Regions from separate parts of the Fictibacillus sp. 23RED33 genome, predicted to be linked through region 2. Evidence: a T-box and tRNA genes for the amino acid it is inferred to sense, from the RefSeq annotation. Region 2 holds a T-box; the other holds one or more tRNA genes.
What was found. The T-box of region 2 lies ahead of IHV09_RS16225 (valine--tRNA ligase). A T-box ahead of a tRNA ligase gene usually reads a tRNA of that ligase, here a tRNA-Val.
Positions count from the first base shown of each region.

Region 1 (4,436 bases), on a different contig from region 2:
ACCTATAGAGTGATAGATGGTCAACGTTTGCATATGTTCTATGGATTCAACGGTATCAATAAGGCTCTCAGGAACATAAGGAGATTGTACAATCACTTTCCCGAACGTATTCGGATACAGAATACTCAGCTTAAATGCTATGTAACCACCTAGAGAATCTCCGATTAAGCCCATGCCTGCACCAAGTTGGAGCGTGTTAAACTTCTCATTAAGATAAGAGGTAAGTTCAAATGCCATGAATCGAATGTAATTTTCGTGCTTCTCTCCTGTGGGGTCATATTTTGCTTTTCGATCTTCAATTCCTTTATGATTTACACCAACAATGATACAGCTCTGTAAATTTTCTTCTTCCATTAGTCGATCGGCGGTTTTCGCCAGCTTTCCTAACTGAAAGTAGTCTCTGCCATCTTGTGCGATTAGAATAGGGTATTTAACGAGTGGAGTAAACTTAGAAGGCAGGTAGATGAGCAAGTCAATCTCCTCATCCAAGTAGTTGCTGTATATTTTATCATCTGTAATAGAACCTTTAAGTATGGCCATAAAAAGTACCTCCTGTGCTGACTGATCTTTAAATTATAAGCGTTTTCATTCAACTCGTTTTATTGTATCACATAATGATATAATGAAAGAATCAAATCGTTTTGCCATAAGAGATCGAACATTAAGAAGAGGTGAAGTCTGTTGAATAATAGAGTGCACAGTCGAGAAGTTGAAGCAGCGGCTAGAAGGCTGTTGAATGAAAGAGGCGTCACAATTCCTGAAATCGCTGAGATCGTATATGAAATGCAGATCCCATTTTCACCTGGCTTAACGAAAGAAGAGTGTATAGAAAGCGTCGATGCTGTTCTCATGAAGCGCGAGATTCAGCATGCTATTCTAGTCGGAGTAGAACTTGATATACTTGCGGAACAAAGAAAGTTATCTGAACCACTTCAAAGTATTGTTGAACAAGATGAGGGATTGTTTGGAGTAGATGAAACCATCGCTCTTGGTGCCGTTTTCGGATATGGATCCATAGCTGTTACAACCTTTGGTCACCTAGACAAATTTAAAATGGGTATTATTCAAAAATTAGATACGAAGATAGCAAATGGGAAAGTGCATACATTCTTGGATGACCTTGTTGCAAGCATTGCTGCTAATGCTTCAAGCCGACTCGCACACAGACTCCGAGATAAGCAGGAGCGTCTTGATGTAGAAGAGATTAAAATACGTGATGAGGAAGAGAAGATAGGATAAGTATTACACAAAAAACACGCCATAATTTCGGCGTGTTTCTTTATTTTTATTAATTACAAGACATCAATAGATACGATATCTAAGAGTGGAAATTTTGTTTGTGCTGCGTTATTAATACGTGCGTAATCTGATTGTACTTCTTCAATTTGTACGCCATTGAACACTCTACCAGCTACGATTAAATCTACTATAACATCTCCATTAGCTAATGTAATCAAGACTGAACGAATAGTACGACTTGTTACATTCGGGGTATTGGTTGTAACTAAAATCAAGTTTTGATCCACTGCTGCTATAGAAGTGAATAAAACATATCGGTCAACAGTCGCGCTAGTTACTCTTATATAATCTGAACCGACTTCTCGAATGGTTACATTAGTAAGGAATGGGGCTAGCAAACCAGGAACATAAATATCAACGGTGAAAACTCTAGCAAATTCAATAATACGGTCTCTAAAGTCTGTGCTATTCACTTCAGGAGTTATTCCAGCTCCAGCAGCGTTATCAATGCTTCCCACTTCAAACAAGTTGATTAAAGCATTAATACTATTAGCTGCATTGAATACACGGAGAAAGTTACCACCAACTTCACGGATTGAAACACTAGAAAAAGGTGTTGCATTATTACCTGTAATGAATACATTCACTAGATTCTCACTTGCTAAAGGAATAATTCTACTTCTTAGAGTACGGCTTTGGATGATCGCCATATGATTCACCTCCTTGCCGGAACAAACTTTTATAGCAAGACGATGCTCATTATAAAGATTCCATACTATAATCTATTAATAAAGTAAGAAAGTGTGTAGTGTTCTATCTTGCGTTTAACATAGGTAAACACATATTTATCGATTAATAGGCATGTATCCTATCATTTTCGAAATAAATTAATATGCTATTTAGTATCTGGTATACAGATTGATTTATTTCTTAAATGGATGGGAGGTCAGTAACGATGGGTGACTCTTTATTCCACGGAAAAGAGAAATGTACAAAGCATAATAACACACGCGGTTGTGATAGCTGTGTATGTGATTTCTTTCGTGATCTATCCGACGACATTGATTTTTGTAGCCAAAACTTAAACAGCTTCCTTGTAATCGTCTTAAAAGGAATTGGACCGTTAAGCTTGAATGGAACAACAGATCCTACGTTGTTCAGATTTGTACGTTGGGAACACACAAAGTGCTGTGTTGTGCTTTCTTATGAAGTAACGACGGCAACGGGAACAGCTACTCGTAATCTACTAGTTAACTGTAAAGACATCATAGCTGTAACTTGTGTACAAGACGGAGATCTTGCTGCAGGTACGTTCAACTAATCGTTGATTCAGCCGGGATACTCTCCCGGTGTATACATAAGAAAAGCTGAAGACATCATTGGTTTTTTTGCAGAATCAGAAGAAAAGTGTTGTCAAAACTCGTAAAAAGCATATATAATAATTTTTGTTAGACAAAGGCATTGATTCGATAGCTCAGCTGGGAGAGCGCTACCTTGACAGGGTAGAGGTCGGGGGTTCGAACCCCTCTCGAGTCACCATACATAATAAGCAAACCTCCTTAGCGATAAGGAGGTTTTTTTGAGCTTTCTTTGTTGGATTTTAATGTGTTATAGCAACAAAAACACGCTAGAGATAAAGACCCCTGTAATGATCATCATAACAAGACCGTATCCCATAATGTCTTTTGCTTTTAATCCAGCAATAGCTAAAGCAGGAAGCGCATAGAATGGTTGGATCATGTTTGTCCATGCATCACCCCAAGCTACAGCCATAGCCGTTCTTGATAACGAAACGCCTAAGTTTTGTGCTGCTTCTAACATAACAGGTCCTTGAACCGCCCATTGTCCACCGCCAGACGGAACAAAAAAGTTAACGAGGCCAGCACTCCATAAAGTAAATAAATGAAAAGTATGTTCGTTTGAAAAGGAAATAAGCATATTGGATAGGACCGCCACAAGTCCCGATGAAGTTACGATTCCCATTAGTCCTGCATAAAAAGGAAACTGAATAATAATTCCGCTCGCATTTTTCACAGCATCCGTAACCGCTTTCAAAAATAACAGCGGTGTTTTATGTAAGATGATACCGATAAAAAGGAATAAAAAGTTTACGATGTCTAGATTTAAGCTAAATCCATTTTTCGTGAAATAATAGACTAGGTATGAGATTCCTAATAGCCCTATGAGAATAGATAATAACTGACTATTTTCAAGTCGATCAGCAGGTGTTTGAAGGGTTTCTTCTTTACTTGCTGCCTCATGTGATTGCTTGTCCTCTAACAAAGCGGGATCGATTACAAACGCTTTTTCACCCGGAGGAACCATTAATCTGTTAATGAGCGGTACCATTATGAATAAGCCAGCTAGGATAATTAAGTTGAACGATGAAAAGATTGTCTCACTAGTCGGAACAACTCCCATAATGTTTTCGGTAAAGTGTCCCGGTGTAGCGATTGTTAAGACAACCGATCCTGATAGACCTCCACACCATATGATAAAACCACTATAAGCACTTGCGATTAATAGCCGGTAGTCGACACCTTTTACTTTCATCGCAATTTCTTTTGCGAATAGAGCACCTATTATAAGTCCGAACCCCCAATTGATCCAGCATGCGACGAGCGCGACTAACGTTACGAGTATGATAGCTTGCCCAGGTGTTTTTGGGATTTTTGCTAAAGAACCTAATAGTTTCTTAAATAGCGGGGAGCTTGCCATAACGTGGCCGGTCACTAATATTAACACCATCTGCATGGAAAATGTTAATAAACTCCAAAAACCTGTACCCCAATAATTAACGATTTGCACAGGAGTGCTATCTGTCGCAAATAGTGCTAAACCACATACGAAGAATGTCAGTAAGATGACCAACAGAAAAGGATCGGGCATATACCTTTGCATCAATCTGTTTGAAAATGAAATTAAAAGTCTCAAATTATTTCTTCCTCTCCTCATAAATGATATTTGAATAGTATGTATTTCAAGTACAGTTCGATTAATTTCTACAAAATCCTTTTAATACTTATTGATAAATGGACGAACTTTTTAAGTCGTCCTACATAAAATATAGAGAAATAGGATATAAGGTTTTTGAAAGGAGAACATTTTTTTGGCTTTATTTAAACGCCCTGGCATTTTTGCCAAAAAGGGAATGGTTCCTAATATGGGTGCAATGGGACCTACGATGGGAGCAATGG
Region 1 covers NZ_JACZDX010000001.1:923,839-928,274, forward strand. Annotated here, with positions in the region: gene IHV09_RS04875 (alpha/beta hydrolase) at 1-540, opposite strand, end outside; gene IHV09_RS04880 (phosphatidylglycerophosphatase A family protein) at 682-1,239, shown strand; gene IHV09_RS04885 (hypothetical protein) at 1,293-1,949, opposite strand; gene IHV09_RS04890 (hypothetical protein) at 2,195-2,560, shown strand; tRNA gene IHV09_RS04895 (tRNA-Val) at 2,703-2,778, shown strand; gene IHV09_RS04900 (short-chain fatty acid transporter) at 2,848-4,173, opposite strand; gene IHV09_RS04905 (CotD family spore coat protein) at 4,349-4,436, shown strand, end outside.
Region 1: it has a tRNA-Val gene. The T-box ahead of IHV09_RS16225 (valine--tRNA ligase) is inferred to sense a tRNA for this amino acid. The anticodon was not compared.

Region 2 (4,436 bases):
CAAAACGAGATGCGTTCCAGATCTTGTTAGCAAAGTTCCAAGTAGACTCTACTTTTTCCCAATAAAAACGAAGGTCGTTTCCTGGTGAACTTCCTGTTGATAAGAAGAAACGCAAAGCATCAGCGCCATACTTCTCGATCACATCCATCGGGTCAACACCGTTACCGAGTGATTTACTCATCTTTCTTCCTTCGGAGTCACGTACGAGCCCGTGAATCAGCACATCGTTAAACGGCTTTTGTTCCGTAAATTCGATCGATTGGAAGACCATTCTTGAAACCCAGAACGTAATGATATCGTAACCTGTTACGAGTACATTTCCTGGGAAGTAACGCTTGTAATCAGCAGCTTCTTCGTCAGGCCATCCCATCGTTGAGAACGGCCAAAGAGCTGATGAGAACCACGTGTCAAGAACATCTGTATCCTGCTCCCAATTTTCGGGATCTTTCGGCTCCGTTTTACCAACGTAGATCTCTCCCGTTTCTTTATGGAACCAAGCCGGGATTCTGTGACCCCACCAAAGTTGACGCGAGATACACCAATCACGAATGTTTTCTATCCAACGCATATACGTATTCTCGAAGCGATCAGGAACAAAGTTTATTTTATCTTCACCTTTTTGAAGCTTGATCGCTTCGTCTGCTAAAGGCTGCATCTTAACAAACCATTGTGTTGAAAGATATGGTTCAACAACCGCTCCACTTCGCTCAGAGTGTCCAACAGAATGAATATGCTCTTCAATCTTAAACAAAATACCTTGCTCTTGAAGATCTTTAACGATCTGCTTTCGACACTCAAATCGGTCGAGTCCTTGGTAAGCACCAGCATTGTCATTCATCTGACCGCCTTCATCCATTACAAGGATACGCTCAAGGTTGTGTCTGTTTCCGATCTCAAAGTCATTTGGATCATGAGCAGGTGTGATTTTTACAGCTCCTGAACCAAATTCCATATCAACATAATCATCTCCAACAATTTCGATCTCACGTCCAACGATTGGGAGGATAGCTTTTTTGCCGATTAGGTGTTGATAACGTTCATCTTTCGGATGAACAGCGATTGCTGTATCACCAAGCATCGTCTCAGGGCGAGTAGTTGCTACTTCGATATGTCCAGATCCATCAGCTAGTGGATACTTCATATGATAGAACGCACCTTGAACATCTTGGTGGATAACTTCAATATCAGAAAGAGCTGTTTTCGTCTTTGGATCCCAGTTAATGATATATTCACCACGGTAGATCAAGCCTTTTTCATAAAGGGTAACAAAAACTTCTTTAACTGCATCAGACAATCCCTCATCTAATGTAAAGCGTTCACGGGAATAATCTAAGCCGAGCCCTAATTTTGCCCATTGATTACGAATAAACTCTGCATACTCTTCTTTCCATTCCCAAGACTTCTCTAAAAACTTTTCACGGCCTAAATCGTATCGAGAAATCCCCTCTTCACGAAGCTTTCCTTCTACTTTTGCTTGGGTTGCAATACCAGCATGATCCATCCCAGGCAGCCATAGAACATCGTATCCTTGCATACGTTTTGTACGTGTTAAGATGTCTTGAAGCGTTGTGTCCCATGCATGCCCGAGGTGTAGTTTCCCTGTAACGTTAGGAGGTGGGATTACGATCGTATACGGCTGTTTACCCTCTTCGCTCTTTGCTTCAAAAAATTTACCTTTCAACCAAAAATCATAACGATTTTCTTCTGTAGCCTTCGGATCATATTTCGTTGGCATCGTCAGTTCTTTCTGTTCGTTCGTCATTCTATTCTCCTCCTTTATTTCTAAAAAAACAAAAAAGCCCTTTCGTCAAAAAGGACGAAAGGACTCCGCGGTACCACCTTTATTTACGGCAAGTCTAAATAGACTTGCTGTACACTCATGAATAACGGATGGACCGTCTTCTCCTACTTCGAGTTTCAGAGAAGATGCTCAAGGGCGACTTCCAACTAACATTCCTTAAGGATTCTTTCAGCAGATGAATCCTCTCTCTAAAAGGTGTTATGTTGTACTATTCCCTGTCTACGCGACAATATAGAATCTGAGTATATTTTATACAACTTATCTGTTTTTAGTCAATAGTATTACCGTAACTTATAAAAGTTATTCTATGCCTTTGATCGCCCTTTGGTGAAAGCCTGTCTTTCACATTAATTATATTGTTGCATAAATTATAAAAAATGGGCGAATGGAGGGCTTGTCTTGTCTAGAAAGTATTTTCGAAAAACACGTTTTCCTGGGTGGTTTGTCACACTCAAACAAACAATCGGACAATTGACTGCGCCACTTATTGTCTTTCAGCTTTTAAGGACGATACTATTTCCATCTGCTGTTGATTTTATCATCCTTTTAACCTTAGTGATCCTCCATGTGTGTTTCGCTTATGATGTTCTTTAAAAAAACAAAAAAAGATCACATATAGTCGTTATATGTGATCTCCTTCATCATTTATGTGAATTTTTGTTGGAATAGAATCTGTTTGCTCTAAAGGTGCAGGTGGGGGAGCCATCATAATCGCATCACAGAAATCTCGGATTTTTTTCATGGCTCTTATTCTGCTCTCAAGCCTATGCACCATTTCAATTTGAGAATAATCGTTCCGTTTCATGCAATAAAGGTCCACTGCATTAAAAACAGGTTCAGGATAAGATAAATAACTAATTAATAATCCTCTTTCTTCGTTTAGCAAGGGTACGTGTTTTTCATAAAGGTCTAATAATGATTTTCCTTCTTCTGCAGACCATTCCTTTTGATGAGCTGCTCTTCTAAAATAAACGGCTAAGTCTCTGATTGGTGTATCCAGAACGGCCTTTTCAAAATTGAGTAGATGGCCTTCACCTGTTGGGTTAAAGATCAAGTGATTCCTTGAAACCTTACCGTGACAAAGTACGCTCCGGTAGCGTTTTTCTCTTTGACACGTTTCATACCATTCTTTCAATCTTCTTTTCGCTTCTTCTGTCATTCTCATGATCTGATGAAAGTGACTAAGGTACGTTAGTTCAAAGGGAGACATATACGTTTTCTGTTCTGCTTCTTCCGTAAATCTCTCCATTTCATATTGCCGATTTTCCCATCTGTTCATGAGATACTGATACGAATGTTCTACCACTTCATTTGAAAAGTCTTGCTCCTTCAGTGTTAACGCATGAATCTTTCCTAAGTGATCGATAAGAACTTCATCTTTCGCTCTCTCATTTCTTTCATCAGACGCAAACCATGGCATTAAATAATACGTTCTTGATCCTAATTGAACCGTATAATCACCAAACTTTGTAGGATACAGAGGAACGACCTGATGAAAACCTATCTCAGAAAGACGTTGGATCACATGCGTAAACCAGCTTCTTTCATCCTCTGACATCTCTGCTTCTTTCAGTGCAAATGTACCCCTTTTCGTTACGACCTTCTTAACTCTCCCATGCTGCTCTAACTTCTCGGGAAATAGATCATAATGAAAAAGGACGGGCCCGTAATTTAATGTATCTTTTTCCGTTGTCATAGGGCCACCTTCCTTCTTTTTTCATCAAACCATTCGGTTACTGTTTTGACCAATGTTCGATTTTTTTCCCAGCAATCTTCATATCTTTTCAAGCCATCTATCATTCTTTCTAAGGAGCTGTTATCTAATTGATCTAAGCAATCATACAGTTCCCAAGGCATAACGACCTCAGCTAAAAGTAACAACCCATGCTCTTGTTCCAAAGAAAAATGCTTATTCACCTCCGTTAACAGCCGTTTTAAAGAAGAAGGTGAGGTTTGTTCCAGCCACTCTACCATAAACTTACGAAGTGGCAGATACCCCTTTACTGGTAAAGATTCACCACCCTGATAAAATAAGAAGTGAAAGATTTTCTTCCCATTTTTTACGCTTAGCTCTTTATCAAGAACAGGTAATGCATGATTTCTCATTCTATTTTTTATAGCACGAGAAAATTCCAATCTTTGCTTACTCTCTTTTATACTCGTAACCATACATTGAAAGTTAGCTTCTAAATACTTTTGAGCAAGCGTCATACAATGATTCAAATCAAAGACAGGAGGTTCGATCTGTTTCATGAACACCTCTTGATTTTTCACAGACACTGCCGCATTTAGTAATGTGCCGATGAACTGCCCCCAACGTTCAACATCTTCACATCCATACAATGTTTCTGTATGATCATGAACAGTGAGCCACCTGTTTCCATATTTTATGGCAGGTTCACCCGATTTAGTACGAATCATACGATCTGGCACAGCGCCTGAGCCCTTAGAGGACTCATCGCGCCAACTTATGTGCCACCTCATACTCTCGCTCTCACTCCAATAACGGATACGCTTCTCTCCATAATCAGTCAGGATGATATGAGGTTTCTCTTTCCATCGCATCCCATAAAGTTCATATTCCTTTTCTAAGGCGTTGATCAGCTCCATAATAGCACCTCGACCTAACGTGAAC
Region 2 covers NZ_JACZDX010000005.1:55,049-59,484, forward strand. Annotated here, with positions in the region: gene IHV09_RS16225 (valine--tRNA ligase) at 1-1,762, opposite strand, end outside; T-box leader at 1,810-2,032, opposite strand; gene IHV09_RS16230 (hypothetical protein) at 2,201-2,395, shown strand; gene ysxE (spore coat protein YsxE) at 2,424-3,497, opposite strand; gene IHV09_RS16240 (hypothetical protein) at 3,494-4,411, opposite strand; gene IHV09_RS16245 (LysM peptidoglycan-binding domain-containing protein) at 4,426-4,436, opposite strand, start outside.